3 regions of the Nonomuraea sp. B5E05 genome follow, and region 2 is predicted to be linked to each of the others. Evidence: riboswitches for the same ligand, from Rfam matches in the RefSeq annotation. Region 2 holds a riboswitch; each other region holds the start of a gene.

Region 1 (9,965 bases), on a different contig from region 2:
CGGTGTGGAGGCCATAAGCACGAGGGAGCGCCGTCGCGTGGAGGAGTGGCGGGAGCGTAGCGACCAGAGCGGGGGAAGGTGGCGGCATCAAGGGCGACCGAGTCCGCCTCCACGGTGTGGAGGCCATAAGCACGAGGGAGCGCCGTCGCGTGGAGGAGTGGCGGGAGCGTAGCGACCAGAGCGGGGGAAGGTGGCGGCATCAACGGCGACCGAGTCCGCCTCCACGGAGTGGAGGCCATAAGCACGAAGGGTCATTATGGAGCTGATCGTCGCCAGAAACCGGGAAGACCTGGTCAAGGCGCGTGGTGGTGGCGAGGTGGCCCTGGTGCCGACCATGGGCGCGCTGCACGAGGGGCATAAGGCGCTGATCAGGCAGGCCCGCGCTCGTGCCGATCACGTCGTGGTCAGCATTTTCGTCAATCCTCTGCAATTTTCCCCTGATGAGGATTTTTCGCGTTATCCCCGTACATTCGAGGCGGATCTCGACGCGTGCCGTGCCGAGGGGGTCGACGTCGTCTTCCACCCCGCCGTCGAGGACATGTACGCGCCCGACCGCCAGGTGAGCGTCTCCGCCGGCCGGATGGGCGCGCTCGTCGAGGGCGCGGCCCGGCCCGGTCACTTCGACGGGGTGCTCACCGTGGTGCTCAAGCTGTTCAACGTGGTCCGGCCGGACCGGGCGGTGTTCGGGCAGAAGGACGCCCAGCAACTCGCCCTCATCCGCCGCATGGTCGCCGATCTCGACCTGCCGATCGAGATCCTCGACGTGCCCACCGTGCGCGAGGCCGACGGCCTGGCCCTGTCCAGCCGCAACCGGTTCCTGTCCGACGATGACCGGCGGGTGGCGCTGGCGCTCTCGCGCGCGCTGCGGGCCGGCGCGGCCGAGCTCACGCCGTCCAGGATCCGCGCGGCGGCGCGGGAGGTGCTCGACACGGCGGGGCCCGGCCTTCACGTCGACTACCTGGTCCTCGCCGATCCGGCCACCTTCGCCGAGGTGGACGACTCGTACGAGGGCATGGCCGTGCTCGCGGTGGCCGCCAGGGTCGGGACGACGCGCCTGATCGACAACGTCAGCGTGACGTTGACCCGCGCCTGAGCCCGCGGGCACCCCGGGGCGAGCACATCAGGAGCGAGGGGTTATCGTCATAATGACGAAATCGTCTCAGCGAGGAGACCCCCATGAGTGCACCGGCGATCCCCCTACGTTTGACCGCCCCCGCGCCGGGCTGGACCGTCGAGGCCGACGTGGTCGTCGTGGGCTCGGGCATCGCGGGCCTGACCGCCGCCCTGCGCTACGTCGAGCTGGAGCCGGCGGCCAAGGTCCTGGTCGTGACCAAGGACGTGCTGTCGGCCGGCTCGACCCGCTGGGCCCAGGGCGGCATCGCGGCCGTGCTCGACCCGCTCGACACCCCGGACGAGCACCTGAGCGACACGCTGCTCGCCGGGGTGGGGTTGTGCGACGTGGCGGCCGTGCGCACGCTGGTGACGGAAGGGCCGGACGCGCTGCGGCGGCTCATGGCCCGCGGCGCGCGGTTCGACCGGACCTCCGGCGGCGAGCTCCAGCTCACCAGGGAGGGCGGCCACCGCCGGCGCCGGATCGTGCACGCGGGCGGCGACGCCACCGGCGCGGAGGTGCAGCGGGCGCTCGTCGAGGCGGTCCGCGCGGGATCGATCGAGGTGATCGAGCACGCCCTGGTGCTCGACCTGCTGAAGGACGCCGAGGGCCGGGCCAGGGGCGTGACGCTGCACGTCATGGGCGAGGGCGCGCGCGACGGGGTGGGCGCGGTGCGCGCCAAAGCCGTGGTGCTGGCGACCGGCGGCATGGGCCAGGTCTACGCCGCCACGACCAACCCCGCCGTCTCCACCGGCGACGGGGTGGCGCTGGCGTTGCGGGCCGGGGCCGTGGTGCGCGACCTCGAGTTCGTGCAGTTCCACCCGACCGTCCTCTGGCTCGGCCCCGCATCGACCGGGCAGCAGCCGCTGATCTCCGAGGCGGTCAGGGGCGAGGGCGCGTTCCTGGTCGACCACGAGGGCGAACGGTTCATGCACGGCGAGCACGAACTGGCCGACCTGGCGCCGCGCGACGTCGTGGCCAAGGCGATCATGCGGAGGATACGCGAGACCGGGCGTGAGCACGTCTACCTCGACGGCCGTCACTTCGGCCGCGACACGTGGCAGGCCCGCTTCCCCACGATCTACGCCGTCTGCCGCGAGCACGGCATCGACCCGGCCGCCGAGCTGGTCCCCGTCGCTCCCGCCGCCCACTACGCCAGCGGCGGCGTCCGTACGGACCTGCGCGGGCGCACCTCCATCGAAGGTTTGTACGCGTGCGGTGAGGTGGCCTGCACGGGCGTGCACGGCGCGAACCGGCTCGCCTCCAACTCCCTGCTCGAAGGCCTCGTCTTCGCCGAGCGCATCGCCGAGGACATCCACCGCGTACGCCCCGAGCCGGGGGAGCCGGTGGACGGAGAGGCGGCCTCCGGGCTGGTGGACCCGCGGACGCGCCCCAGGATCCAGGGCCACATGAGCATGGGGGCGAGCGTCCTGCGCAGCCGCGAGTCACTGCTCGTCACGGCTAAGGCGCTGCGGGACGCCCGCTGGACACCCGTCGCGGTGCCCGCGTGCACCGAGTCCTGGGAGGCCACCAACCTGCTCACCGTCGCCACCGTGCTCACCGGCGCGGCGACGGCCAGGCTCGAGACCCGTGGCTCGCACTGGCGCGAGGACCACGGCGCCCGCGACGACGACGGATGGCTGGGTCACCTGGACGTGACCCTGACGGAGGAGGGCCCGCGCATGACGTACACGCCTCATGGGGACGCGAGTTCACGGCGGATCGATGACCGGGAGGACGCGGCGCGGGAGCTGGCCGCGGCCGGGCTCGATCCGGCCGCCGTGGACGCGCTGATCGACCGGGCGCTGGAGGAGGACCTGCGGGAGGAGGGCGACGTGACGAGCCTGGCCACCATCCCGGCCGACCGGCACGCGGTCGCCGACGTGGTGGCCCGCAAGGACGGCATCGTCGCCGGGCTGGCCGTGGCCGAGGCGGTGTTCGTCCGGCTGGGGGCGAACCGCTCGGAGCGCGGGGCCAAGGACGGCGATCGGGTGCGGGCGGGCGACGTGCTGATGACCGTCGAAGGGCCGGTCAGGGCGCTGCTGACGGCCGAGCGCACCGCGCTCAACCTGCTCACGCACCTGTCCGGGGTGGCCACGCTGACCGGCAGGTGGGTCGAGGTGATCAGCGGTACGGCGGCGCGCGTGCGCGACAGCCGCAAGACGCTGCCGGGGCTGCGGGCGCTGGAGAAGTACGCCGTGCGCTGCGGCGGCGGCGTGAACCACCGGATGTCGTTGTCGGACGCCGCCCTGATCAAGGACAACCACGTGGTGGCGGCGGGGGGCGTGGCCGAGGCGTTCAGGGCGGTGCGGGAGCGCTTTCCCGACCTGCCGATCGAGGTGGAGGTCGACCGGCTGGACCAGTTGGAGGCCGTGCTGGACGAGGGCGCCGAGGAGATCCTGCTGGACAACTTCACGATCGAGGACACCGCGAGTGCCGTACAAATCGTGAAAAAGCGGGTGGGAAACAGGGTTGCCCTTGAGGCTAGCGGGGGATTGACCTTGGAATCGGCTCGTGATGTGGCCGACACTGGCGTGGACTACCTTGCGGTGGGAGCGCTTACGCACTCGGCGCCGGCCCTGGACATCGCACTGGATCTGCGGGGGTAATTGATGCTGCTCACGATCGACGTCGGCAACACGCACACGGTGCTGGGGCTGTTCGAGGGCGAGGACGTCATCGAGCACTGGCGGCTGGCCACCGACGCCCGCCGCACCGCCGACGAGATCGCGGTCGTGCTGCAGGGTCTGCTGACGCAGTCGCCGCTGCTCAAAGGGGCCGACATCGACGGCATCGCCATCTGCTCCACCGTGCCGAGCGTGCTCAACGAGATGCGCGAGATGTGCCGCCGCTACTACGGCGACGTGACCGCGGTGATCGTGGAGCCGGGCATCCGCACCGGCGTCCCCGTACGCATGGACAACCCCAAGGAGGTCGGCAGCGACCGCATCGTCAACGCGCTGGCGGCCATCGACCAGTACGGCGGCCCGTGCGTCATCGTCGACTTCGGCACCGCGACCTCGTTCGACGCGGTGTCGGCCAAGGGCGAATACGTCGGCGCGGTCACCGCGCCCGGCATCGAGATCTCGGTCGACGCGCTGGCCGCCGCGGGGGCACAACTGCACAAGGTCGAGCTCGTACGCCCCCGCTCGGTGATCGCGAAGAACACCGTCGAGGCCCTGCAGGCGGGCATCATCTACGGCTTCGCCGGCCAGGTCGACGGCATCGTGGAGCGCATCGCCGCGGAGCTGGCCGACGACCCCGACGAGGTGACGGTCGTGGCCACCGGCGGGCACGCGGGGCTGGTGGTGGGCGAGTCGCGCTCGATCGACGTGCACGAGCCGTGGCTGACCCTCATCGGGCTGCGGCTGATCTATCACCGCAACGTGGCGTGAGACCTGGACGAGTCACTGCGGTTCGCCGGATCCCCTACCCTTTGTTGTTGTGAGCGACGAACTTCCCGAGCAGATGCGCATCCGGAGGGAGAAGCTCGACCGCCTTCGCAGCGAGGGCGTCGACCCTTACCCGGTGCTTTTCCCACGAACGGCCACCAACGCCGAGGTCAGGGAGAAATACCAGGGCCTGGAGCCCGACACCGCCACCGGTGACACGGTCTCGGTCGCGGGCCGCGTCATGCTCAACCGCGTGGGCGGCAAGCTCTGCTTCGCCACGCTCCGCGACGGCGGCGCCGACCTGCAGGTCATGATCTCGCTCGACAAGGTGGGCGAGGAGTCGCTGGCCCGCTGGAAGCACGACGTCGACCTGGGCGACCACGTGGGCGTGACCGGCGAGGTCATCACCTCGCGCAGGGGCGAGCTGTCCGTCCTGGCCGACAGCTGGCAGATCACCAGCAAGTGCCTGCGCCCGCTGCCGGAGAAGCACGTCGGCCTCACCGACCCGGAGGCGCGGGTCCGCCAGCGCTACGTCGACCTGATCGTCAACGACGAGTCGAGGAAGATGGCCAGGGTCCGCAGCGCCACCGTGCGCGCGGTGCGCGACTTCTGGCACGAGGAGGGCTACCTCGAGGTCGAGACGCCGATGTTGCAGCCGATCCACGGCGGCGCCACGGCCCGGCCGTTCAAGACCCACATCAACGCTTACGACATGGAGCTCTATCTCCGCATCGCGATCGAGCTCTATCTCAAGCGGCTCGTGGTCGGCGGCATCGAGAAGGTCTTCGAGATCAACCGCAACTTCCGTAACGAGGGCGCCGACTCGACGCACAACCCCGAGTTCACCATGGTCGAGGCCTACGGCACCTACCTCGACTACAACGGCATCGCCGACCTGACGCAGCGGATGTACCAGAAGGCCGTCGTGGCCGCCCTGGACACCTCGGTGGTGGTGCACGACGGCGTCGAGGTCGACCTGGGCATCCCCGAGTGGCCGCGCGTCACCCTCTACGGCGCGGTGTCCGAGGCCGTCGGCGAGCAGATCACGACCTCGACCTCGCTCGAAGAGCTGCGCAAGATCGCCGACCGGCGAGAGATCCCCTGGGACCCGAAGTGGGGCGCGGGCAAGCTCGTGCAGGAGCTCTTCGAGGCGCTCGTCGAGCACACGATCATCCAGCCCACGTTCGTCATGGACTACCCGCTGGAGACCTCGCCGCTGGCCCGGCAGCACCGCGACGACCCGCTGGTGACGGAGAAGTGGGACCTCATCGGGTTCGGCACCGAGCTGGGCACCGGCTACTCCGAGCTCAACGACCCCATCGAGCAGCGCCGCCGCCTGGTCGAGCAGTCCTTGCTGGCCGCGGGCGGCGACCCGGAGGCCATGCAGCTCGACGAGGACTTCCTGCAGTCGCTCGAATACGCGATGCCACCGACGGGCGGCATGGGCGCCGGCATCGACCGGATGATCATGGCTTTCACCGGTAAGAACATCCGCGAGACCATCCTGTTCCCCCTGGTCAAGCCCACTCACTGAGGCCACGTTGCATCCCGCCGCACCGGTTGCGGCGGGATGCCCCGCGAGCGGGCGAGCCGGGCAGGCGCTCGGTCGTGCCGGGAAAGCGGTGACGGACGATCGGCCGTCCTGCCCCGGGATCAGGGCCGGGCTTGTCAGCATCGGGTCAAGACCGCGGGCGAGTGGCGCGCGGGTGTGCGGAGATTCGTGGGGGACGGCTGGCAGCGCTGGGTCCGCCATGACGGTGCCGCCCGCCCAGGTCCGGAAATAAGGTGACTCCTGGCTTGCCGCGTGCCGCCGCCCGTGGTGAAGAGCGGCTGCGCGTTCCCGCCCGTACGTATGGATCACGCAGTAAATAGCGCTCGGATGGATCAAAAACCGGGACGTCGGCCGGACCGATCGGCGCCGGGTCGGGCCTGACCGAGAGGGCGCGCGGACCGTATGTCGAGCGGCGAAGGCCGCCGGCGGACGAGACTCGGCAACATACGGCGGATCATGTCAATAGTGCTGGTCAAGAGCGGCGATTGTCATGCTTGACGACCTTTCCATGATGCGTTTACCGTCTGCGAGGAGCGGCTGTGGCCTGGCTAAGAGGGGTCCAGGCCTGCTGTTGGGGGGGAGGGCTCCCGATGGAAGTGCTCACTGAAGGCGTTGAGCTGAGCCATGCGGATCTGGCGTTACTGGCGGAACTCGCCAGAGGAGTCACGGTCGATCGGGTGGGCAGGCGACTGGACATCAGCGGCCGCACCGTACGCCGGAGGCTGCGCGGCATCTGCGACCGAATCGGCGTCGCCACCGCGATCGAGGCCGTGGCGTGGGCGGCACGCCGCCAGCTGATCTAGCGGCGCCCGCTCACTGCGCCTTCACGTCGCTCGCCTCTCGGCTCAGAGCTTCAATCGGCGATGCGCACCGCGCCCGCGAACGGCCGCCGTTCGATCGACGCGATCCGCACCACATCACCCGTCCGAGGGGCGTGCACCATCATGCCGCCGCCGAGATAGATGCCCACGTGGTGCAGGTCGCTGTAGAAGAACACCAGGTCGCCTGGACGCATCTCGTCGCGTGAGATGTGCCGCCCGGCCGTCCACTGGTTGCCCGTGTAGTGCGGCAGCGAGATGCCCACCCGCTGGTAGGCCGCCATCACCAGGCCGGAGCAGTCGTAGGAGCCGGGGCCCTCGGCTCCCCAGACGTACGGCTTGAGCTGCTGCGTGAGCGCCCACCGTGCCGCCTGCGCGGCCTTTCCGCTGCCCGCGATCGGCAGATTGACGCGGGTGGCGCGGGTGCCGGGACGGCCGGCCTCGCCCAGCGCCCGCCTGAACAGGTTGCTCTCGACCTTGGCGACCAGCTTGCTGATCTTGTCACGCTTGGTGTCGAGGTCCTTGACGATCTTCTCGACCTCGCTGATGCGCGACCTGGCGCTCGCCCTGGCGCGCTCGGCGGCCTTCCTGGCCTTGGTGAGCTGGTTGAGCTCCTCGCCCTGCCGCTGCTCGATCGCGAACGTGGTCGCGGCGCGGTCGAGGAAGTTGCCGGGGTCCTGGGAGGAGGTGAACGCCAGCGCCCGGCTCAGCCCGCCCGTGATGTAGGCGTTCTGGGCGAGCAGGACGGCCTTGGCGCGCTTGGCCGCCAGATCCGTCTCGCTGGCCGTCAGCGTCTTCTGCGCGGCCTCGGCGGCCTTCTTGGCCGTCTTCAGCTTCTCCCGCTGCCCGTTGTACTGCTCGGTCAGCGTCTCGATCTCGACGTGCATCTTCTCGACCCGCGCGGCGAGGTCTTTGAGCGAGGGCTTGGGGTCGGCGGACGCCGGAACGGTGGGAACCGAGAGCAGCAGCGCGGCGGCTGTGAAACTCGCCACACCGAGACGGCGGCGCAACGGGGCGCGTTCCGGAGGGCGGGCGTGCTTGCCCGCCGACGTCCTCCCACGGTTGAGTGTGCGCTTCACCAACCAGGCTCCTCTCATAGACGCCTACCGGGTTAGCTGACGGGTTCGGGCCGGAGCAGCCCTACCGAAAAACTCGGATTCACCCCGTGATGGCGGTCGCCACCGGCGGGTCCCCGGCTTCCCTGAGGAATTGAGCGTGCTTCCCCGCGCGCGACACGCGGGGATCATCGTCGCTGGACACTAATGCACTCCGGGTTCCTGCTCAACCAGAACTGCCAACTCTGTAGAGGTTTCACAACCGAAGGGTCACAAGGTGATCTCGGTGCCACTCGGGCAGGAGTGACTGTATGTGGCGCTTCCTCCCGAACGACCGCCCGGCGCGACGCCGTGCACGCCCGGCCACGAGATGTAACAGGATGGGCGGAGACATGTGAGTTAGGTCCGAGCCGTAATGACATCTGTACTCTGGAGAGCCATGGAGCAGGTGGCCGAACTGACTGTGCCCGAGACCGCGGTGGTGGTCCGGCGTGCGCGCACGCCTGACGTGCGGGGGGTCAGGCGCCTGGTCGACGCCTATGCGGGCGCGGGCTCGCGGCTCCTGAAAAAGGCCACGGTGACGCTGTACGAAGACGTACAGGAGTTCTGGGTGGCCGAGCGTGGCGGGCAGATCGTCGGCTGTGGCGCGCTCCACGTGCTCTGGGAGGACCTCGCAGAGGTCCGCACGGTGGCCGTCGATCCCGAATGCCGCGGCACGGGAGTCGGCCACCGGATCGTCTCAGCGCTGATCCAGCAAGCCAAAGATCTTGGTCTGCAACGTGTATTCTGTCTTACTTTTGAGGTCGACTTCTTCGCGAGGCACGGTTTTCGCCGCATCCAGGGCACGCCGGTCTCCCCCGAGGTCTACGCCGAGCTGCTGGCCTCGTATGACGAGGGTGTAGCGGAGTTCCTCGACCTGGAACACGTCAAGCCGAACACCCTGGGCAACACCCGCATGCTGCTCCATCTGACGTCGGGTGACGCGGACCTTGACCACATGGAAAGGTGATTGTTGATACCTATGTCGATACGTTGGGCAGCACAGGCATGTGTCCTGACACGTGCCACGCGCGCACTCGAAGCGAGGTGACACGGTGAGCACCGGACAGCCGCCGTACCCACAGGACGAATCCGGCGAGAACGCTGCGCCTCCCCACTACGGCCAGCAGGCTCCGGGCCGCCACCCCGGCGAGCCCGACCCCGACGTCACTGTGGTCGGCTACCGGGCGGACGACGCCTACGGGCAACAGCCCCCCTATGGTCAGCAGCAGGGCTACGGCCAGCAACCCCCATACGGTCAGCAGCAGGGCTACGGCCAGCAGCAGTACGGCCAGCAGCAGGGCTACGGCCAGCAACCCCAATACGGCCAGCAGCCCCAGTCTCAGCCCGACTACGGCCAGCAGCAGTATGGCCAGCAGCAGGGCTACGGCCAGCAACCCCAGCAGGGCCAGCAGTACGACCAGCAGTATGGTCAGCAGCAGGGCTACGGCCAGCAGCCCCAGTCCCAGCCCGACTACGGCCAGCAGCAGGGTTACGGGCAGCAGCAGTCCGGCTACGACCAGCAGTATGGTCAGCAGCAGGGCTACGGCCAGCAGCCCCAGTCCCAGCCCGACTACGGCCAGCAGCAGGGTTACGGGCAGCAGCAGTCCGGCTACGACCAGCAGTACGGTCAGCAGCAGGGCTACGGCCAGCAGCCCCAGTCGGGCCAGCAGTACGACCAGCAACAGGGCTATGGTCAGCAACCCCAGTCGGGCCAGCAGTACGACCAGCAACAGGGCTATGGTCAGCAACCCCAGTCGGGTCAGCAGTACGACCAGCAACAGGGCTATGGTCAGCAACCCCAGTCGGGTCAGCAGTACGACCAGCAGTATGGTCAGCAGCCGCAGTCCCAGCCCGGCTACGGTCAGCAGCAGTACGGCCAGCAGGGCTACGGGCAGCCACAGCAGTCCCAGCCCGGTTACGCCCAGCCCGGCTACGGCCAGCAGTACGGCGACCAGCAGTACGGCCAGCAGGGCTACGGGCAGCAGCCGCAGCAGG
Region 2 (9,965 bases):
AGGCGCCCGAGCGGGAGGCGCGCAGCACCTCCAGCTCGCGGCCGGTGAGCGGGCAGTCGTCCTCGGTCAGCGCGGAGGCGGCGATGTCGGGGTCGACGTAGCGGCGCCCGGCCGCCACATCACGGATGATCTCGGCCAGCCGGGCCGCCGGCGTCGTCTTCGGCACGAACCCGCTCACCCCCGCCGACAGGGCCCGGCGCAGCACGCCGGGGCGGGCGTGCCTCGTGACCAGGATGATCTTGGTGGGGAGTTCGGCCAGGATCTCCCCGGCCGCGCGCAGCCCGTCGGCCGGGGGCATCTCCAGGTCGAGCACGGCGATGTCGGGCCGGTGCTCGCGCGCCAGGCGCACCGCGTCGGTCGAGGTGGCCGCCTCGGCGGCGACGTCGAGGTCCTCCTCCAGGCTCAGCAGCGCCGCCAGCGCGCCCCTGATGAGGTCCTCGTCGTCGGCGATCAGCAGCCGGATCATCACGCCTCCGAGTCTCGCGTACGTGATGGGCGGCCGTCCACCGGCAGCGTGGCCGTCACGGTGAACCGGTCGCCGGCGTGTTCCCAGGTCAGCTGGCCTCCGGCGGCGGCGAGCCGCTCGGCCAGGGCAGCCAGGCCCGTGCCGGAGCCGGGCGGGCCGCAGGCGCCGTCGTTGCCGACACGCAGCCGGGCCAGGTCGCCGGCGACCCGGTAGCCGACCTCGGCGTGCCGTGCCCGGCTGTGGCGCAACACGTTGGTGGTGGCCTCCCGCATCACCAGGCCCAGCAGGTGGCGGGTGGTCTCCGGCAGGCCCGCCGGGTCGGAGGGGCCGGCGGGGTCGGCGTGCGTCGTGGCGTCGATCCCGGCCGCGGCGAGCACCCTGGTGGCGTTGGCGATCTCGGCTTCCAGCGTGGTGCGGCGGTAGCCCTGCACGACGGCGCGGGTGTCGCGCAACGCGTCGGCGGCCAGCCGGCGTACCTCCTGCATCTCCGCCGCGGCCCGCGCCGGGTCCGCCGCCGCCAGCCGCGCGGCCAGCTCGCTCTTGAGCGCGATCACCTGCAAATGGTGGCCCTGGATGTCGTGCAGGTCGGCGGCGAAGCGCAGCCGCTCGTCCTTGACCGCCAGCTCCGCCGACAGGCGACGGGCCTGGTTCAGCCGATCGGCGACGTCCCAGGACCACAACATGCCGAGGGTGACCCAGCCGGTCAGGGCGACCAGCCCGGCCGGCAAGGCGGCGGCGAGGAACGGATCGTCGCCCAGGGCCAGCGCGACGCCGCCGCCCGCGACGCCGGCCGCGGCCGCCGCGGCGGCGACCAGCGCCCAGCGGCGCCCGGCCGGCAGGTACGTCGCGGCGATCGAGACCATCGTCGCCGGTGCGAAGGACCAAGGCCCGTAACCGCGGGCGGCCAGCAGCACCCCGCCGAGCACGGTCGCGCCCGCGCAGCCCGTGGCCAGCCACACCGCCGGCGCGCGGCCCGGGGACCCGCCGGGATCGCCGCTCAGGCGGCGGCCGAACAGGACCGCGGCGGCCACGGCGGTGACGGCCAGCCCGCCCGCGGCGGGCGGCCTGGCCGCCGCGGGCACCCCCGGATTCAGGATCCACGGCCCGCTGCTGAAGATCAGGAGGGAGCCGGTGAGGAGGATCAGGGTCCACCACGTGAAGCGGCGGAAGCTCCGCAGCCCCGTATCGGCCGGCAGGTCGCGCACGCGGCCATTCTCGCAGCAGTACGGGTCCCGGCCACCGCCGGCGGCCTGACCGCCGCATGACAGATGTCATCAGACCGGGTGACACATCGAGGCCTGCACGTGCGGTTCCGGCCCTGCCGCGGGCGACCCTGCTCGGCCAGGCTGAACGTGGGACGGATACCCCGCCCCCCTAAGCGAAAGGAACCGCGTCATGGCGACCCCGCACCACACCGACCAGACGACGGCACAGCACGCCGGGGATGAGGAGCCGCACATGGACCGCCGGACACCTGGTCGCACGCACTGGGCTCGTTTCCTGCTGAACCGCTGGCCCACGGCACTCGCCCTGGCCATGACCGCCCTGCCGTCGAGTGGCGGCGGTGAGGGCGCGGTGGGCGTCTTCGCGCAGGTGCTGACCCTGCTGCCGCTGCTGTACCTGGTCGTCGCCAAGGTGGGAAGGCGTGCGCTCACGTGGCCGCTGCTCGGCGTGGGGGTCGTCTCCGTCGTCGGGCTGCGGATGCTGGACGTGGTCGCGATCTCCACCGTCTTCGTGTCGATCGCCCTGATCGTGCTGGTGTGGGGTGCGCTCGACGGCCACCTGCGACGGCCCGGCGAGTTCCGGCTGCAGGCGCTGGGCTGGGCGGTGTTCACGGCGCTCGCGCTGACCGGGCTGTTCGCCGACCCCGACCTGGGCCGCTACGTGGTCGCGGCCGGCTGGTTGCTGCACGGCGTGTGGGACTTCGTGCACCTGTGGCGGAACAGGACCGTGGCGCGTTCGTTCGCCGAGTGGTGCGGCGTCGTGGACGTCGTGGTCGCCGTGCAGCTGATCGTCCTGGTGTGACGGGATCCCAGGCGGGGGCCGGCGCCGCTCCGGGCGGGTGGCCACTGCAACTGCGCGCAGGAATGCCCCGCAGCGCTGGAACATCGCGGGTTCGTGATCGACGATGGAGGGCCGGAAGCACCCCATCACACGGAAGGCCGATGTCATGCGTTCACGCTTATGGGCCGGGCTCGCCGCCACGATCACCGCGGTGCTGCTGACGGCGCAGCCCGCGGCGGCCCAGGCGACGGTGGAGTTCTCCGCCGACTCCGGCGACCAGTGCCGCCACGGCGTCACCGAGGGCACGCTGGAGTGGGTCGAAGGGCCCGTCATCCGGCCCGCGGTCCAGGTCAGGGGCACCCTGTCCGACAGCGCCGGCCCGTCGATCTGCGGCCCCGACGAGATGCACTCCCGCGCCGCCTTCACCGCCTACAACGGCGCCACCGTCGTCGACTCCGAGGAGGTGAAGGCGGACGACGCGACCGTGGCGGTCTCCATCGGGTTGTCCGACCCGACCGGAGTCACCTCCATCGACCGTGTGGTCGTCCAGGTGTGCCGCTACAGCAACTCCCCGTTCGGCACCAGCTACTGCGGCAAGGCGGCAGAGTACAAGATGCCCTGAGCCGTGAACGGGGCGGCATCCCCTCGCCGGGTGCCGCCCCCGGGCTCTTGCCCGGCGCGTGAGCTTACTTGACGCCGCAGGTGGGAAGGCGGATCCAAGGGGGACACGATCGCTTGGGGGGCGTCATGGTCACGTCGCGAGGCGTCTTCAGGCGCAAGCCTGTGGAGCAGATCGCCACCGAGCACGAGGGGGAGCTCGCCAGAACGCTGGGGTTGTGGCAGCTGACGGCCATCGGCGTGGGCGGCATCATCGGCGCGGGCATCTTCGCGCTGGCCGGCGCGGTGGCCAACGAGACCGCGGGGCCCGCCGTGCTGGTGTCGTTCCTCATCGCGGGCGTCGCCAGCGCCGCCGCCGCGATGTCGTACGCCGAGTTCGCCGGAATGATCCCGAAGGCCGGGTCCGCCTACACCTACGGGTACGCCGTCCTGGGGGAGATCGTCGGCTGGTTCATCGGCTGGGACCTGCTGCTGGAATACACCGCGATCGTCGCGGTCGTCGCCATCGGCATCTCCGGCTACTTCGGCTTCCTCGTCCAGCAGCTGGGGTTCGCGCTGCCTCCGTGGATGCTCGGCGCGCCCGGCACCGGCGAGGGGCGGGTCGTAGACCTGTTCGCGGTGCTGCTCTGCCTGCTCATCGCCTTCCTGCTGAACCTCGGCATCCGCAGCGCCGCCCGGTTCGAGACGTTCGTGGTGGGGGTGAAGGTCGCCGTCGTGCTGCTCGTCATCGTGGTCGGCTTCTTCCACATCAACACCGCCAACTACCACCCCTTCTTCCCTTTCGGGATCGGCGGGGCCATCACCGGGGCCGCCACCGTGTTCTTCGCCGTGTTCGGCTACGACGCGATGAGCACCGCGGCCGAGGAGTCACGCGACGCGCGGCGGCACATGCCCAAGGCGATCATCTACTCCCTCATCATCGCCATGGTGCTGTACGTGCTGGCCACGCTCGTGCTGACCGGCATGCAGAACTACCGGGAGATCGACCCCGAGAGCGGCTTCTCCTCGGCGTTCGCCTCGGTCGGCCTCTCCGGGCTGGCGTCCGTGATCGCGGTGGGCGCCATCATCGGCATCCTCACCGTGATGTTCACGTTCATGCTCGGCGTCACCCGCGTGTGGTTCGCGATGAGCCGCGACGGGCTGCTGCCGCGATGGTTCGCCAAGGTGCACCCGGTACGGCGGGTGCCCTCGCGCGTCACCTGGATCGTGGGCGCCGCCTCCGCGGTGATCGCCGGATTCCTGCCGATCCGGGAGGCCGCCGAGCTGACGAACATCGGCATCCTGCTGGCGTTCGTGGTCGTGTGCCTGGCCGTGATCGTGCTCCGCTACCGGCAGCCCGGCCTGCACCGCGAGTTCCGCACCCCCGGGATGCCGGTGGTGCCCGCCGTCGGGGTGGTCTTCTCGATCTGGCTGATCACGTTCCTGGACCCGGTGACGTGGCTGCGCTTCGCCGTCTGGTTCCTGATCGGGCTGGTCATCTACTTCGCCTACAGCCGCCGGAACTCCGCGCTGGAACGGTCGCCGGCCGGGACGGGCGAGCGCTGACGCGCCGTCGAGCCGTTCGCCTGACGTCGCCTGCTGTGCCGGCGATCACACCGTGAAGCCGTCACGAAGTGAAGGCCGCAGGAGTCAAGAGAGGGACATGACCCTCACAGGCAAGGAACGACCATGCCGAAGACCAGCACCGCTCTCCTGCGCGACCTGCACAAGCCCGGCGACCCGCTGATCCTGCCCAACGTGTGGGACGCGGGCAGCGCCACCGTCGTGGCCGAGGCCGGCTATCCCGCCCTGGCGACCGCCAGCGCGTCCATCGCCGCCCTGCTGGGACGCGACGACCACGAGGGCGCACCGGTCGGCGAGATGTTCGACATCGCCGCCAGGATCATCAGGGCCGTGGACGTGCCGGTGACCGTCGACGCCGAAGCCGGCTACGGCCTGCCGCCCGGCGAGCTCGTCGAGCGGCTCACCGCCATCGGCGCGGCCGGCTTCAACATCGAGGACACCGACCACCGGGCCGGGGGACTCGTCGACGCCGACGCGCAGGCCGCGCGCATCGCCGCCCTCCGGGAGGCGGGTCCCGACCTGGTGATCAACGCGCGGGTCGACGTCTTCCTGACCGGCTCCACCTCGACCGAGGAGGTCGCCGAGCGCGGGCGCCGCTACCTGGAGGCCGGCGCCGACTGCGTCTACCCCATCATGGCCCCGTCGGAAGAGGTGGTCGGCGACCTCGTCAAGGCCGTCCCCGGGCCGGTCAACGTCGCCTGCATGCCCGGCATGGATCTGGGCAGGCTGGCCTCCCTCGGCGTCGCCCGCGTGTCCTTCGGCCCGCTGACGTACCTGACCGCGCTGGAGGCGCTCAAGACCATGGTGGGCCGCATCCGCGCGGGCCAGGACCCGTACGCGGCCTGACCCGCGGCGGGCAGGCAGGTGCTCCGCGGAGTTCTCCGCCTGCCCGAACCCGGTCAGGCGGCCGTGCGGCCCAGGGCGCGCAGCTCGTCGGGGGTGAGCGCCGAGACGTTCTGGTCGATGGGGGAGTCGGAGTACTGGTGGATGGTCCAGGTCTTCCAGTCGGCGGGCGGCGTCACCGTCCCCTTCGGCTTGCTGTAGTGGGCCACCCACAGCGGGTACTCGGCCAGGCCCTTGCCGTAGGTGTCGGCGAAGTTCCAGCCGCTGTAGAACATCGGGGTGACCCCGGTCTCGGCCTTCACGTGCGACAGCCACGCCTTGGCCCAGGCGTTGACCTCCTCGACGGACTTGCCGTCGGTGGTCTCCAGGTCCAGCACCAGCAGGTCGCCGGGCTTGGAGGGCTGGGAGTTCACCATGGACAGGAAGTGCTCGGCCTCGGCGATGGGGTCGTTGCCGGGGTGTGCGTAGTGGTACGCCCCGCGCACGATGCCCTTCTTGCCCAGCTCGCTCCAGTGCCTGGCGAAGGCGGCGTCGCGGAAGTCGGTGCCCTCGGTGGCCTTGATGATGCCGAACTGCGCGGGGCTGGCGGCCCAGTCGTGCAGCGGCTGGTGGTTGGACACGTCCTGGCCGTAGGTGAGCGTGCGCTGCTCGGCCGCCTGGGCCGGGCCCGGCTCGACGGGCGACGCGTGCGCGGGCAGGCTCACGCCCGCGATGGCGGTGGTCCCGGCCAGCAGGGCGCCGGCGGCGGACAGGGTGAGACGTCGCGTGAGTTCGCGCATGGGGGGATCGACTCCTTGCTTCCATGTGCCTACCGGGTTAGCTGACGGGTTCGGGCTTGGAAGTGCCCTACGCGCGCAGCCCTCGGCTGGCGTGCGATTCACCCCGGAAAGGTGGGTCCCCGGCTCCGCGCTGTGCGGATTCGGCCTGTCAACGTCGCGGCAAACGGTTCGGCAAGCGTTCGCCTGTGCCGTATGCCGTAATCCCAAGAAGGTATAGAACGCCCCATAAACGCTGCAAGCGGTACAAATCCCCGCACAATGTCGTTTGCCATGGGGAAGCCCTGGATCGCCGCTCTCGCAGGCGTTCCAGGGCTTTGGCAAAGTTTTTCCGGCACCGTACGCGGGTCCACCGGAATGGGACGCGTGATACGGCTGTGACGCGAGCCGGTGGGCGTACCGCCGGCATTCGGCGCCGCCTGCCGGCGCCGCGGGCGCGCCGGCAGGTCATCCCGGGGGCGCCGGGGCCCTCCGTCTACCGCTGCCGGGCGAGCCAGTCGTCGAAAGTGGTCGGCGCGATGCGCGCGCTCTCGCCGGGCAGCAGCACGTCGCCCGCCATCGCCGGGCCGAAGATCCCCGACCACGTCGGCACGAGCCGCACCGTACGGCCCCGCGCCTCGTGGGTGCGCCGGGCCATGTCCACCAGGTCCTGCGGCTCGGGGCCCGCGACGTCGGCGTGCCGCCCCCGAGGCTCCCCGGTCGCGAGCTCGGCGAGGACGCCGGCCACGTCGGCGGGCGCGATCGGCTGCACGAGCAGCGGCGCGATCGTGGCGACGCCGTCCTGCTCCGTCCAGCCCGCCACCATTTCGGCGAAGTCGTGGAACTGCGTGACCGGCACGATCGTCCACGGCACCGGCCCGGCGGACACGAGGCGCTCCTGCTCCCGCTTGCCGGCGTAGTGGGCGTTGCCCTCGACGCGATGGATCCCGACGATCGACAGCAGGACGTGGTGGCGCACCCCTGCCCGCTCCTCGGCGGCCAGCAAATTGCGCGTGGTGGCGCCGAAGAACGCCGCCGTCTCCTCCGGGCCGGCCGCCGGCGCGTTGATGGCGTCGACGACCGCCTCCGCGCCGGCCAGGGCGTCGTCGAGCCCGTCACCGGTCGCCAGATCCACGCCGAGCGAACGACTGATGCGCACGACCTCGTGGCCGTCGCGTTCGAGGGTCGCGACGGTGAGCGCCCCGATGTTCCCGGTCGCGCCGGCGACTGCGATCCGCATGATGATCCCCTTAATTATGGACTAAACGGATCCATAATAGCTGCGATAGAATCGGGGCGTGAAGCTGCCTGTGAGCACCGAGTGGGTTCTGCACTGCGCGACCACGCTGGCCCAGCTCGAGCCGGGAGCCAGCGCGTCGGCGGCGCAGCTCGCGCTCCACTACGACCTCCCCGCGGCCTACCTCACCAAGCAGCTCAAGGAGCTGGTCAAGGCCGGGCTGCTGGCCGCCTCCACCGGCCCCAGGGGAGGCTTCCGGCTGGCGCGGCCCGCCGCCGAGATCACGCTGCTGCAGATCGTCGAGGCCGTCGACGGCCGGTCCACGCCGTACGAGTGCCGCGAGATCCGTCAGCAGGGACGCGGCGCGCTGCCCCCGGAGGAGTGCGAGCGCATCTGCGTCCTCGCCGAGAAGATGGCCGACGCCCACCGGGCATGGCGGGCCAGCCTCGCCGACGTCACCCTCGCCGACATCCTCGCCGAGCTGCCGGAGTGGGCGCCGGCCCGCACCAGGCAGCGCCTGTCGGGCACCACGTAGCCGGAGATCAGATCGCGGGCCCGCCGCCGATGACCACGTGGGCGGGTCGGCCATCGCCGAGATCGCCTGGCGCGACACCCTGGCACGCATGAGCGAGGCCGGAGCCGGCTGGGACGAGGGGGCCGCGGGATTCGTCCGCGAGATCATCGAACGCCACCCGCTGCCGGCCCGCCGGTCCTTTCGAGGTCGGCCGTGTGCGGCGGAAAGGGAGTCCTCCGCCGCGCTCACGAGGGGTCAGGCGTCGCCAGCAGGTCCTCCACCGCGGACAGCACCGCGCCGACGGCGAGGTCGCCGTCGATCATGTAGTGCAACATCAGCCCGTCGATCGCCGCGACGACCAGCGTGCCGACCGGAGCCCGGCCAGCCCGCCGAAGTGATAGTGGATCAGGCCGGGATTGGTGCCGGCCCGCTGGGCCACGGCGCGGGTCGTGACGCCCTGCCAGCCGTCGTCCCGCAGCACCGCGATGCCGGCCGCCACGAGTTGCTCGCGGCGGCGATCCCCGCGCGGCAAATTTGGTCGGTCGGCCAAGTTGGTCATACGGCCAAACTAGCAGAACGGCGCCGGGCACGGAAAGCGCGACCGGCACCTTCTAGAGTGGAGATCATGATTGCCATCCGGAGCGCCTCGCCCGGGGACGTGGCGGCGATCGCCGAGCTGATGGCCCGCCGCCGCGAAACGTACGAGCGGTACCAGCCGGTCTTCTGGCGGCGCGCGGCCGGCGCGCAGGCCCGCCACGCCGCCTTCCTCGCCACGCTGGTGGAAGACCCCGAGGCCATCTGCCGGGTGGCCGAACGAGAAGGCCGCTTCGCCGGCTTCGCCATCGCCTCGCTCGTGCCCCCGCCCCCGGTGTACGACCCGGGCGGGCCGGCGTGCACGCTCGACGACTACGCCGTCGTGGACGACGGTGACTGGGCCACGATCGGCGCCGACCTGCTGCGCGCGCTCACGGAGGAGGCGGCGCGGCGCGGCGCGGTTCAGGTCGTGGTGGTGTGCGGCCACGCGGACGAGGCGAAACGCGAGGCGCTCCGCCTGGCCGGGCTGTCCATCGCAGCCGAATGGTGGACCGCCCCGCTGTGACCGCGACACCCGTGGGACCGGCGGGCCCGAGGGCCAGGGTCCGTCCGCGAGGTGCTTGACGATCCCGGTGTGGTCGGCGCAGGGCGGTCGGCGCCGAGGCCGCGCCCATCCTCCAGGAGGAGCTGAGCCGCACGGCCCTGTGACCCCTGATGACCGTGGCGCGGCGTCAGGGGTCATGGGGGCGCCGCGCCACGGTCCGGGGTGGCTCAGCCCGCGCTGCAGGAGACGGACGGCCAGGTGTGGTTGCCGTTGTGCTGGATCGTCACACCCCAGTTGTTGCCGTTGCCGTTGGGTCTGGCGTTCAGCACCTGGGAGCTGGGATAGGTGGCGCTGATGTTCCACGTGGCGATGATCCTCGCCGGAGACGGCACGTTCATCGTCACGGTCCAGTTGCTCGAACCGCTGACCGACACGGAGAGGTTGTACCGGTCGCTCCACTGCTGGCCCGCCGACAGCGTCGCCGTGCAACCGCCAGGGTTGCCCGGGTTGCCGGGGTCGGGGTTGCCGCCGCCCGAGCCGATCGTGATGTTGGAGTTTCCGCTGCTCTGATAACCCTCGGTCGCGAGGATCATGTAGTCGTGGTTGCCCAGGTTCATGCCGTTACGGGCCCATGCGTCGAAGTGGTTGCCCGAGGTGATGCTCCCGCCGGTCCTCTTCTGCTGCCGGACGCTCCAATACTGGTCGAACGTCCTGGTGCCCTCGATGGAGGGGGCGTTGTAGCGCGTCGTCTTGTAGATGTCGTACGTGCCGCCGTCGCTGGTGACCGTGCCCCGGTATTCGCCCGTGGGCCGGTAGGTGCCCCAGTTGTCGACGACGTAGTACTCCACGAGCGGGTTCCTCGTCCACCCGTAGAGCGTCAGGTAGGC
Region 3 (9,965 bases), on a different contig from region 2:
CGGCGCGCGTCCGCTGGTCAACGCCATGGCCTCCGGCCACAACGACGACTGCGCATTGGTGCTGATCTGGCGCCCCTGATGACGAACCACATGGTTCAGGTCGTGTTGGCAGTCACTGGCAGTGGGTTCGACTCTGCTGAGATCCTCTAGAGGTTCGGGCCCCGGCGGAGCGGCGCGGCTCCACCGGGTCCCGTCACAGCCAGCCCTGGTCGCTGGCGATGCGCACGGCGTCGAGCCGGTTGCGGGCCCCGGTCTTGCACATGATGCGCGACAGATGGTTGCGTACGGTGCCCACCGACAGGAAGAGCTGGTCGGCGATCTCGGTCGAGCGGGCCCCGCCCGCCGCGACGCGCAGCACGTCGAGCTCCCTCCTGGTGAGCGGATTCGTCTCACACTGGAGCGCGGCCGCGGCCAGCTCCGATTCGATGGCCCGGCGGCCCGCCGCCACCAGGCGCACCCCCTCGGCCAGCCGCTCCGGCGGCACGCACAGGCTCATGAACCCCAGCGCGCGCTCGGCCAGCGCCCTGCGCACCTGCCCTGGATGGGGATCGGCCGACAACATCAGCACCTTGCATCCCGGCGCCTGCGCGGAGAGTCCGGCCAGAACGGAGCTCCCCGGCAGGCCGGCGTCGACGACGGCCACGTCGGGGCAGCTCTCGATGGCCGCTCGCACCGCGTCGTCCGCGCATCCCGCCTGCGCCACGACCCGCAGATCGGGCTCGGCTCCAAGGATGGCCAGCAGGCCACGACGCACCAAGGGCAGGTGCTCTGCGATCAGTATGCGGATCAAGGACTCCCCCTTCATCGTCTCTTAGGGTGATCGTTTGATCGCGTACTGTCAATGCGTTCCAAAAAGCGGGCAAGCCGTACCGCGCGGCAGATTCGACTACCCTTGGGTTGGCGGTTTTTTCGCCGGTCCTGCCGTCTGCCGTGGAGCGCGACTCGATGAACTGGCTCTATCTCGTGGGGATCATCCTTTTCCTCCTCGGGCTGATGTTCTCCATCGCGCTGCATGAGCTCGGTCACCTGCTGCCCGCCAAGATCTTCGGCGTGCGGGTGACCCAGTACATGGTGGGTTTCGGCTCGACGGCCTGGTCGCGGCGGAAGGGCGAGACCGAATACGGCATCAAGTGGATCCCGCTCGGCGGCTACATCCGCATGATCGGCATGCTGCCGCCGCGCCCGGGCGACGACCCCTCCAAGGCCAGGAGCACCGCGACGGGTCCGTTCCAGGGGCTCATCGAGTCCGCCCGCGACGCCGCCCTGGAAGAGGTGCGGCCGGGCGACGAAGACCGCGTCTTCTACCGCAAGAAGTGGTGGCAGAAGGTCATCATCATGTCCGGCGGCCCGGCGATGAACTTCGTGCTGGCCTTCGTCTTCTTCAGCATCCTGCTGGTCGGCATCGGCCTGCCGACGTGGGCCCCGATCGTCTCGCCCGAGACCAACACGTGCGTGATCCCCGTCTCGGAGCAGCGCACCACGTGCAAGCCCACCGACAAGCCGACCCCCGCCGCCCAGGCCGGCCTGAAGGCCGGTGACCGCCTGGTCTCCCTCGACGGTAAGAAGATCGGCGACTGGGCCGCCGCCACCGACCTGATCCGTTCCCACGGGCCGGGAGCCGCGCAACTCGGCATCGTCCGCGACGGCAAGCCGATAACGCTCACCGTCACGCTCATCGCCCAGGACCGGCCCAACCTCGAAGACCCCGAGAAGATCGACAAGAACGTCGGCTTCCTCGGCGTGCTGCCCACCGAGGTCATGCAGCAGCAGAGCATGGGCCAGGTCGTCGGCTACATGGGAGAGCTGACGGGCAGGGTCGCGAGCTCGCTGCTCAACCTGCCGGAGAAGATGGTCGGCGTCTGGCACGCCGCCTTCTCCGGCGAGGAGCGCGACCCCGAGGGGCCGGTCGGCGTCGTCGGCGCGGGCCGCATGGGCGGCGAGATCCTCGCCTCCGACCTGTCCAACGAGAAGAAGATCGCCATCTTCGTCAACCTGCTGGCCGGGTTCAACCTGGCGATCGGCATGTTCAATCTCATCCCGCTGCTGCCGCTCGACGGCGGGCACATCGCCGGTGGCCTGTGGGAGGGCATCAAGCGGGCCTACGCCAAGATCCTGCGCAGGCCCGAGCCCGGCTACGTGGACATCGCGAAGGTGCTGCCGCTGACCTACGCCATCGCCATCGTCATGATGATCATGGCGGGCCTGCTCATCTACGCAGACCTGGTCAACCCGCTGCGGCTGACGGGCTGACGGCCGGGCCGGCTCAGCCCCGCGTGAACGGTGCCAAGGCAGGGCCGAAGGCCGCGCCCAAGGCGAGCCATCCGAGAAGGATGACGAGCCAGATCAGGGCGCGTCTGCTCGGCGGGGGAGCGCTGCGCAGCAGGGAGATTCCCAGAGGGAGCAACGCGACGCAGAGCCCGCCCGCGGCGATGACGGACTGCGGGATCTGAGTGCCTTTGAGCGTCCCGAGCGCGAGCGCCGACATGAGGCCGAGCGCGACGGAACGGCCCAGCCCCAGCGCGCCGGAGCGGTAGGCGCCGATGGCCAGCACGATCCAGCCCAGGAAGGCCGGCCCCGACAACGTCCTGAACGGATGCCAGCGCGTGTCCCGCCATGCCAGGTAGTAGTCGTCGATGCCGCTGATCACTGATGACAGGCCCAGGCTGTCGGTCAGGTGAAAGGCCAGGTGGTCGGTGCCGTACTGGAAGGTTCGGGTGAACAGGCCGGCGATCACGAGGCATCCGCCCCACAGCCCCCACAGCGGTCTGGTGGCGGCGATCCTCTGCGCCAGCGTCATGATCGCAGGACACAGCAGGATGATCCCGCAGGCGAAGCAGGCATAGGCGGCGGTGACGAGGGCGGGGTGCCTGGTGTAGGCGGCAAGCTGATCAGGGAAGAAGAAGTGGAACGGGGAACGTAGGAGGATCCCGGTCATGAGCAGGGCGGGGCCGCCGATCAGCGCGACGGCGCTCACCCATCGTCCGGGGAACGGCGGTTGCCGGCTCAGGTTGGCCGTGGCGTTGGCGGCACGCCGGTCCGCGTCGGCCTGTCGCCATCGGGTGATTCGCCGGCGAAGCTCAACATTCATGCGTTCCTGCCCGTCGTGTCGATGTCGGCGCGGCTCGGTGTGCCGGGCTCAGCAGCATGGTGATGGGCGGGACTGCGGGAGCGCGTCGGGCTCAGGTCGCATCCTGGCGCGGCACGCACGAGGCACGTACGACCCCAGACAGACGCGGTTGTCCTACCGTGGTCAGATGCCGGGCGATGGGTGAGGCGATAACTTCTCGTCATGAACTGGGCTCGGCGGCTCGGCCGGAGTGGTGTGGCCGATGCGGTGGCGGCGGTCGCCGTGGCGCTGCTCGTCGGCTACACCCTCGTCGATCCGCCGGGGCCGCCGCCGTCATGGCCCGTCTGGTCGGCCTGGCCGGTCGTGGCGGTCGTGAGCTTTCCCGTCGCGCTCCGGCGGCGCCGGCCGCGGGCCATGCTCGCTGTCGCGTGCGCCGCGGGTGCGCTGGCGACCGTGGCCGGCGTCGCCGCGGCGGGCGCCATCTCGGTGTCGTTCCTGCCGACGGTGCTCGTGCTGTACCTCGTGGCCTCCACCGCCTCCCTAGCCTGGTCGCTGGCGGGCTTGGCGGCCTGCCTGTCCGCTGCGGTGATCACCATTCTGATCTTCTATGCCAAGGTGCTCCCAGGCCTTTCGCCCGCGGACGCGCCCAGCGAGCTGCCTCCCCACTGGCCGGTCGAGATCGGCGTGATCGGTGTGTTGCTGGCGGGCGCATGGGTGCTCGGCGCGGCCGTGCGCTGGAAGCGGGACACGACCGCCCGCCTCGTCCGCCACCTGGCCGAGGCCGCGGTGGGCGACGAGCGCAGGCGCATAGCCAGGGAGTTGCACGACATCATCGGCCACAGCATGAGCCTGATCGCGGTCAAGGCCACCGTCGCCAACCACGTCGCCGACGCCCGCCCGCAGGAGGTCCGTGCCGCGCTGTCCGTCATCGAACAGACCAGCCGGAGCACGCTCACCGAGATCCACCGCGTGCTCGACCTCCTGCGCTCCGACGGCGATCCCCAGCAGGCCCATCTGCTTGTCCCCGCCATGGCCGGCCTGCCCGAGCTGGCCGCACACGCCCGCTCCGCCGGGGTCGAGGTCGATATGACCGTCCGCGAAGAGGCCGCGCTCCCTCCCGCGGTCGCGGTGTCGGTCTACCGGATCGTGCAACAGGCCCTCACCAACGTCGTCACCCACGCGGGGCCGACGCGCTGCTCGGTCACCGTGGACATCGACGGGCGCGCAGCCGTGATCGAGGTCGTGGACGACGGCCCCCGCCACGGCCGGCCGACGCGGCCGGGCCACGGCGGACACGGCCTCATCGGCATGCGGGAACGCACGAAGGCCTACGGAGGCACGTTCGGCGCGGAGGCGCGCCCTGAAGGAGGCTTCCGCGTGACGGCTCGGCTGCCCTACGACCTGAACGGCGACCCGGCATGAGCATCGACGCCGCCCCGCACAGTGTGTCCCCGCCCATCAGGGTGCTGCTCGCCGAGGACCAGGTCCTCGTACGCGACAGTTTCAAGCTCCTTATCGACACCACGCCGGGGCTGGTCACGGTGGGGGAGGCGGGCACCGGCGCCGAAGCCGTGCTCCTGGCCCGCCGGCATCGTCCTGACGTCGTCCTCATGGATGTGCGCATGCCAGACATGGACGGCATCGAGGCGACCAGGAGGATCTGCGCCGACCCGGCCGGCTCCGGCACGCGCGTGCTGATGCTCACCACGTTCGATCAGGACGACTACGTCTACGCCTCGCTCCGGGCCGGCGCGAGCGGTTTCCTCCTCAAGCACGCCACGGCGACCGAATTGCTGGCCGCGATCCGGGTCGTCGCCGCCGGCGAAGCGCTGCTGGCGCCCACCGTGACCCGCCGGCTCATCGCCGACGTCCTGCGACGCTCCCATCCCGCCCCGGCCACACGCGACCTCGGCCACATCACCCAGCGCGAGCGCGAGGTGCTCACCCTCGTCGGCACGGGCATGTCCAACTCCGAGATCGCCGAGCACCTGCACCTCACCGTCGGCACGGTCAAGACCCACATCGGCCGGCTCCTGGCGAAACTGCACGCCCGCGACCGGGCCCAGCTCGTCATCGCCGCCTACGACGGCGGGCTGGTCAACCCGTCGCCGCGGTGATCGCCGGACATGCCCTCAGTTCATCGAGATGTGCACGTGGTCGTAGTGGTTCTCGGTGATGCTGCCCCGGTTGGACATCGCGCTCCAGCCCGAGCCGTGGTTGATGCGCTGCTTCCAGATGACGTACTTGACGCCCAGCTTGCTCTTGTTCTTGATGGCCCACTCCGCGATGCGGTCGCCCAGGGCGGCGTTGGCGGCGGAGGGCATCGAGCCGCCCGTGCTCATCATGAAGTCACAGGCCCGGCCCAGGGGATGCTCGCCGCTGGATCCGGAGCGGAAGCAGCCGACGGTGAAGGGCAGCGCGAAGTTCTTGCCGATCTGCTCCTTCATCAGCCGCGTGCGCGGGGTGATGTTGTCGGAGCCGGACGGCAGTTCGGGCGCCCAGCCGCCGTCGGACCTGCGGTTGGTGCCGAACGGCACCAGGTCCTGAAGCTTCTTCTCGATGTCGTCGATGACGTCCTCGGCCTCGTCGCGCTGGCCGGCCACCTCGGCCGCGTCTTTGCGGATCTTGTCGGCGAGCTCGACGGCCTCCACGGAGGCCTTCTTCTTCTCGTCGCGCGCCTTGACCACGCCCTGCACGAACGCCTGCTGCTCGGCGGTGACCTGATTGAGCACCGCCGCGCCGCCGCTGTTCTCCGGCAGCATGAACGCGGGCACCCCGGGGTTGCCGTTCTGGTAGCGCAGGCGGGCTATCTCGGCGACGCGTTTCTCGGCCGTCGTCAGCGCCTCTTCGGCGGTGGCCAGCCGGGCCTTGGCCGCCTTGGCCGACTTCTGCGCCTTGGCCAGCTCGACGCGCTTGAGGTTGTAGGCCTCGATCAGCTTGTCGACCTTCTTGTTGAGCTGCTTGAGCTGCGCGCGCAGCTCGGACTCCTTGGGTTTGGGGGCCGCGGACGCCGCGGACGCCGGGGCCGCCGAAACGATGACGGCGGCGGCGGTGATGAGACCGATGGCAAGACTCGCGGGGGACGAAGCCGCCACGTAGGTGTTCCTCTCCCTCTGCCGGCCGGGTTAGCTGACGGGTTCGGGTATGGGAGCTGCGTATCCCTACCACTGATGTGGATTCACCCCAGGTGCGATGGGTCCCCGGCTCCTGGGCAACTCGCCCAGGATTAGGCGGTGCAACGGCTGTTACGGCCGATGCATAAGGGGATATTAGTGGTAGATCACGAGACATGCGACCTTAAGTAGAAATCTATTCTTGATCTACTTGTGATCGGAGCATGCGCGCGGCCTCCTCCGGCAGCACGTCGTTGACGAACGCGCCCATCGCGGACTCCGAGCCCGCCAGATACTTGAGCTTGTTGGGCGCCCGCCGGATGCTGAAGAGCTCCAGATGCAGGTACGCGAGCTCGCGATCGCGCCGCACGGGAGCCTGGTGCCAGGCCGAGATGTACGGCATCACGACCCCGAACAGCCCGTCGAAGGCCCGCAGCACCGAGGTGTAGAGCGGGGCGAAGGCCGCACGCTCCTCCTCCGTGAGCGCCGCCAGGTCCGGCACCTGCCGGTGCGGATACACGTGCACCTCGTACGGCCAGCGCGCGGCCGCGGGCACGAACGCCGTCCACAGCTCGTTGCCGGCCACCACCCGTGTTCCGGCGGCACGTTCGGCGGCCAGCACGTCGGCGAACAGGTTGCCCGCGCCCTGGTAGCGGGCCGCGGCGCCGAGCTGGAGTTTCGTCCTGGGTGTGACGTACGGGTAGGCGTAGATCTGGCCATGCGGATGCGCCAGCGTGATGCCGATCTCCTCGCCCCGGTTCTCGAAGCAGAACACCTGCTCCACGCCCTCGATCCCGGACAACTCGGCCGTACGGTCGGCCCACGCCTCCATGACCAGCCGCACCTGGGCGTCGGAGAGCTTGGAGAAGGAGGACGAGTGGTCCGAAGTGAAGCACACCACCTCGCACCGCCCAACTCCCGGACGAATCTCACTCAGCCCGCCCACATCGTGATAAGTCCCAAAATTTGTGGAGAAGGAGGGAAAGCGGTTCTCGAACACCGCCACGTCGTAGTCGTACGCCGGAATCTCCGTCGCCCGCGTGTCCGACGACGGGCACAACGGGCACTCGGCGGACGTGCCCGTCGGCAGGAACGTCCGCGTCTGCCGGTGCCCGGCCATCGCGATCCACTCCTCGGTCAGCGGATCGTAGCGCAGCTCGGACGCCACCGGCCGGGGCTCGAGCGGACGCCGGTCGAGCGCGCTCCGGTCGGCGTCGTCGCGCCGGTCGAAGTAGATCAGCTCTCGGCCGTCGGCCAGATGGGTGACGGTGCGCTTCAATGCGTGTCCTCCGCGATTATCAGTTCTCCGGCCCGCTCGGCCAGTTCGGTGCGTGCGTCCTCGGGCAGCCCCGCGTCGCTGATGACCACGTCGGCCTCGCTCAGCTCGGCGATGGTGCTGATGCCCACGGTGTTCCACTTCGTGTGGTCGGCGGGCACGACCAGCCGGTGCGCGGCCGTCACAAGCTCCCTGTCGGTCTCCGACTCCAGCAGGTTGGGCGTGGTGAACCCGGCCCGCACGCTCATCCCGTGCACGCCGAGGAAGAGCGTGTCCACGTGCAGGCGGCGGATCGCGGCCACGGCCACCGGGCCGACCAGCGCGTCGGACGGCGTGCGCACGCCGCCGGTCAGCACGACGGTGCGGTCGGCGCGCGGGTTGCGATGGAAGACCTCGGCGACGGGGATCGAATTGGTGATCACCGTCAGCTCGGGGACGCCGATGAGGTGGTGGGCCAGCGCCCACGTGGTCGTGCCAGCCGACAGCGCCACGGCGGTGCCGGGGCGTACCAGCCTGGCCGCGTGCCGCGCGATGGCCTCCTTCTCCTGCTGCTGGCGAGCGGACTTCGCGGTGAAGCCCGGCTCCTCGGTCGATCCGGGGCCGAGCGCGGTCGCGCCACCGTGCACCTTCTCCAGCAGACCGCGTTCGGCCAGCACCTCGAGGTCGCGGCGGATGGTCATGTCGGAGACGCCGAGCTCGCGTACGAGGTCGGCGACCCGGACGCCGCCGTTGCTGCGCACACGTTCGAGGATCGTCTGCTGACGCTGCTGTGCGAGCACGCCCACTCCTTCCAACAGATTCCACCAAATTATGACACGACGCTGTTGGGGAATGTTAGTTCGGTGCGGATCACTTGCGCTGGTCAGCACGGGCGAGAGACGTTGGAAGGACACCGACTCCGGAGGCGAGCTTATGGCCAGGCGAGCACGCAAGGGCAAGGCACGCAAGAAGAAGAAGGCGAATCACGGCAAGCGCCCGACAGCACGCTGACTGGTGGCCGCCCGCCGGCGGCCATCACCGTCCCGCAGCCCGGCACGCGAGTGAGCAGCCTGTCTCCTGCGGTGCGCTCCTCCTGCACCAGGTCACAGGAGGAGCGCGGGCCGGTCGGGATGATCGGCCCTGAGCACGACGTCGGCCGCCTTCTGGGGCCGCACCTCGCGCTCGTACCGCTCATAGGCGGGCAGCCGCCACCGCTCCTCCTCGGGCGTGCGGCGCCCCAGCGCCGCCGCGGACAACCACACATGCACGCTCAGCTCGAACGCCAGCCCTCGCCCCAGCAGCAGCGTCCCGTCCACGATCACCACCCCGCCCGGCGGCAGCTCCTCATAGGGCAGCCGGTACGCCCGGTCGATCCGGCTGTCCCACAGAGCCGGCAGCACCCGTGCAGAGCCGTCCTCGTCCAGGGGATCCAGCACCTCCCTGCGCAGCGCTTCGACGTCGAGCCAGTCCTCGTAGAAGGCGTCAGGATCGGCCCTGCCGTGCTCCAGCCGCAGCGACGAGGGTCGCAGGAAGTCACCCGCAGAAACCCGCAGCACAGGCCGGCCGCGCAGCCGGAGCGGCGCGACGAGGTCGTCGGCCAGCGCCTCCGGCCGTCCGGCGGGCGCCCCGTCGACGGCCACCCGCACCCGACGCTCGCGTGGCCACCGGGAGACCCGCTCGGCCAGCTCGTCGACGAGAACGTCACGGGAGATCGGTCGCGCACGCATCGGAACCAGCTTACGAGCGCCCTCCGCCCGGCGTACCCGCCGCACGCGCGGTCGCGGAACGGCATTCGATCATAAAATCCGCCCATGGACTGGCAGACGTGGCACGACGAGTACGACGACCCCGGTTCGCGCCTGGCGCAACGACTACGGGTCGTGCAGCAGCGGATCCGGCTGGCGCTCGACGCCTGCCCGCCAGGTCGGCTGAGGCTCGTGAGCCTCTGCGCCGGCCAGGGCCGTGACCTGCTGGAGGTGCTCGACGGCCATCCCCGCCGCGACGACGTGCTGGCCCGTCTCGTGGAGCTCGACCCGGGCAACACCGCGAAGGCCGAGGAGACGGCCGGTGCGGCAGGGCTGGGACAGGTCGAGGTGATCACCGCCGACGCCGCGCTCACCGATCACTACCAGGGCAGGGTGCCCGCCGGCATCGTGCTCGTCTGCGGCGTTTTCGGCAACATCACGGACGAGGACGTCGAGCGTACGGTCGACACATGCGCCCAGTTGTGCCGGGCGGGCGGCACGGTCATCTGGACGCGCCACCGCAGGCCCCCCGACCTGGTGCCGCAGATCTGCCGGTGGTTCGAGGAGCGCGGCTTCCACCTCGAATGGCTGTCGGAACCGGACGCCGGCTACGGCGTCGGCGCACACCGCTTCACCGGCACCCCGCAGCCCCTGACCACGGGAAAACGCATGTTCACGTTCGTCGGCCACGACCTGCTCGGCAACGCTTGACCGCGGCACGACGAAGGCCAGGCCCCGAGGCGGGTGACCTGGCCTTCTCCTCACCAGAGCGGACGACGGGAATC

Evidence for each region. Region 2 has a riboswitch for cyclic di-AMP ahead of ABGB01_RS08725 (GH25 family lysozyme). Riboswitches for the same ligand answer to the same signal wherever they lie in the genome.
Region 1: another riboswitch for cyclic di-AMP. It lies ahead of ABGB01_RS14395 (C40 family peptidase); the one in region 2 lies ahead of ABGB01_RS08725 (GH25 family lysozyme).
Region 3: another riboswitch for cyclic di-AMP. It lies ahead of ABGB01_RS41230 (hypothetical protein); the one in region 2 lies ahead of ABGB01_RS08725 (GH25 family lysozyme).

The regions. Positions count from the first base shown of each region.
Region 1 covers NZ_JBDPMJ010000006.1:326,930-336,894, reverse strand. The annotation lists gene panC (pantoate--beta-alanine ligase) at 257-1,093, shown strand; gene ABGB01_RS14415 (L-aspartate oxidase) at 1,177-3,720, shown strand; gene ABGB01_RS14410 (type III pantothenate kinase) at 3,724-4,506, shown strand; gene lysX (bifunctional lysylphosphatidylglycerol synthetase/lysine--tRNA ligase LysX) at 4,556-6,037, shown strand; gene ABGB01_RS14400 (LuxR C-terminal-related transcriptional regulator) at 6,646-6,858, shown strand; gene ABGB01_RS14395 (C40 family peptidase) at 6,909-7,952, opposite strand; cyclic di-AMP (ydaO/yuaA leader) riboswitch at 7,959-8,099, opposite strand; gene ABGB01_RS14390 (amino-acid N-acetyltransferase) at 8,368-8,937, shown strand; gene ABGB01_RS14385 (RDD family protein) at 9,023-9,965, shown strand, end outside.
Region 2 covers NZ_JBDPMJ010000003.1:508,509-518,473, forward strand. The annotation lists gene ABGB01_RS08695 (response regulator transcription factor) at 1-466, opposite strand, end outside; gene ABGB01_RS08700 (histidine kinase) at 466-1,671, opposite strand; gene ABGB01_RS08705 (hypothetical protein) at 1,862-2,491, shown strand; gene ABGB01_RS08710 (hypothetical protein) at 2,637-3,092, shown strand; gene ABGB01_RS08715 (amino acid permease) at 3,218-4,633, shown strand; gene ABGB01_RS08720 (isocitrate lyase/phosphoenolpyruvate mutase family protein) at 4,757-5,497, shown strand; gene ABGB01_RS08725 (GH25 family lysozyme) at 5,551-6,273, opposite strand; cyclic di-AMP (ydaO/yuaA leader) riboswitch at 6,286-6,429, opposite strand; gene ABGB01_RS08730 (NAD(P)H-binding protein) at 6,746-7,489, opposite strand; gene ABGB01_RS08735 (Rrf2 family transcriptional regulator) at 7,548-8,021, shown strand; gene ABGB01_RS08740 (TetR/AcrR family transcriptional regulator) at 8,335-8,559, opposite strand; gene ABGB01_RS08745 (GNAT family N-acetyltransferase) at 8,626-9,099, shown strand; gene ABGB01_RS08750 (glycoside hydrolase family 11 protein) at 9,306-9,965, opposite strand, start outside.
Region 3 covers NZ_JBDPMJ010000038.1:36,386-46,350, forward strand. The annotation lists gene ABGB01_RS41200 (PP2C family protein-serine/threonine phosphatase) at 1-79, shown strand, start outside; gene ABGB01_RS41205 (response regulator transcription factor) at 194-790, opposite strand; gene ABGB01_RS41210 (site-2 protease family protein) at 946-2,250, shown strand; gene ABGB01_RS41215 (hypothetical protein) at 2,264-3,088, opposite strand; gene ABGB01_RS41220 (sensor histidine kinase) at 3,290-4,489, shown strand; gene ABGB01_RS41225 (response regulator transcription factor) at 4,486-5,184, shown strand; gene ABGB01_RS41230 (hypothetical protein) at 5,200-6,162, opposite strand; cyclic di-AMP (ydaO/yuaA leader) riboswitch at 6,168-6,310, opposite strand; gene galT (galactose-1-phosphate uridylyltransferase) at 6,377-7,459, opposite strand; gene ABGB01_RS41240 (DeoR/GlpR family DNA-binding transcription regulator) at 7,456-8,235, opposite strand; gene ABGB01_RS41245 (uridine kinase) at 8,539-9,162, opposite strand; gene ABGB01_RS41250 (class I SAM-dependent methyltransferase) at 9,247-9,891, shown strand; tRNA gene ABGB01_RS41255 (tRNA-Gly) at 9,949-9,965, opposite strand, start outside.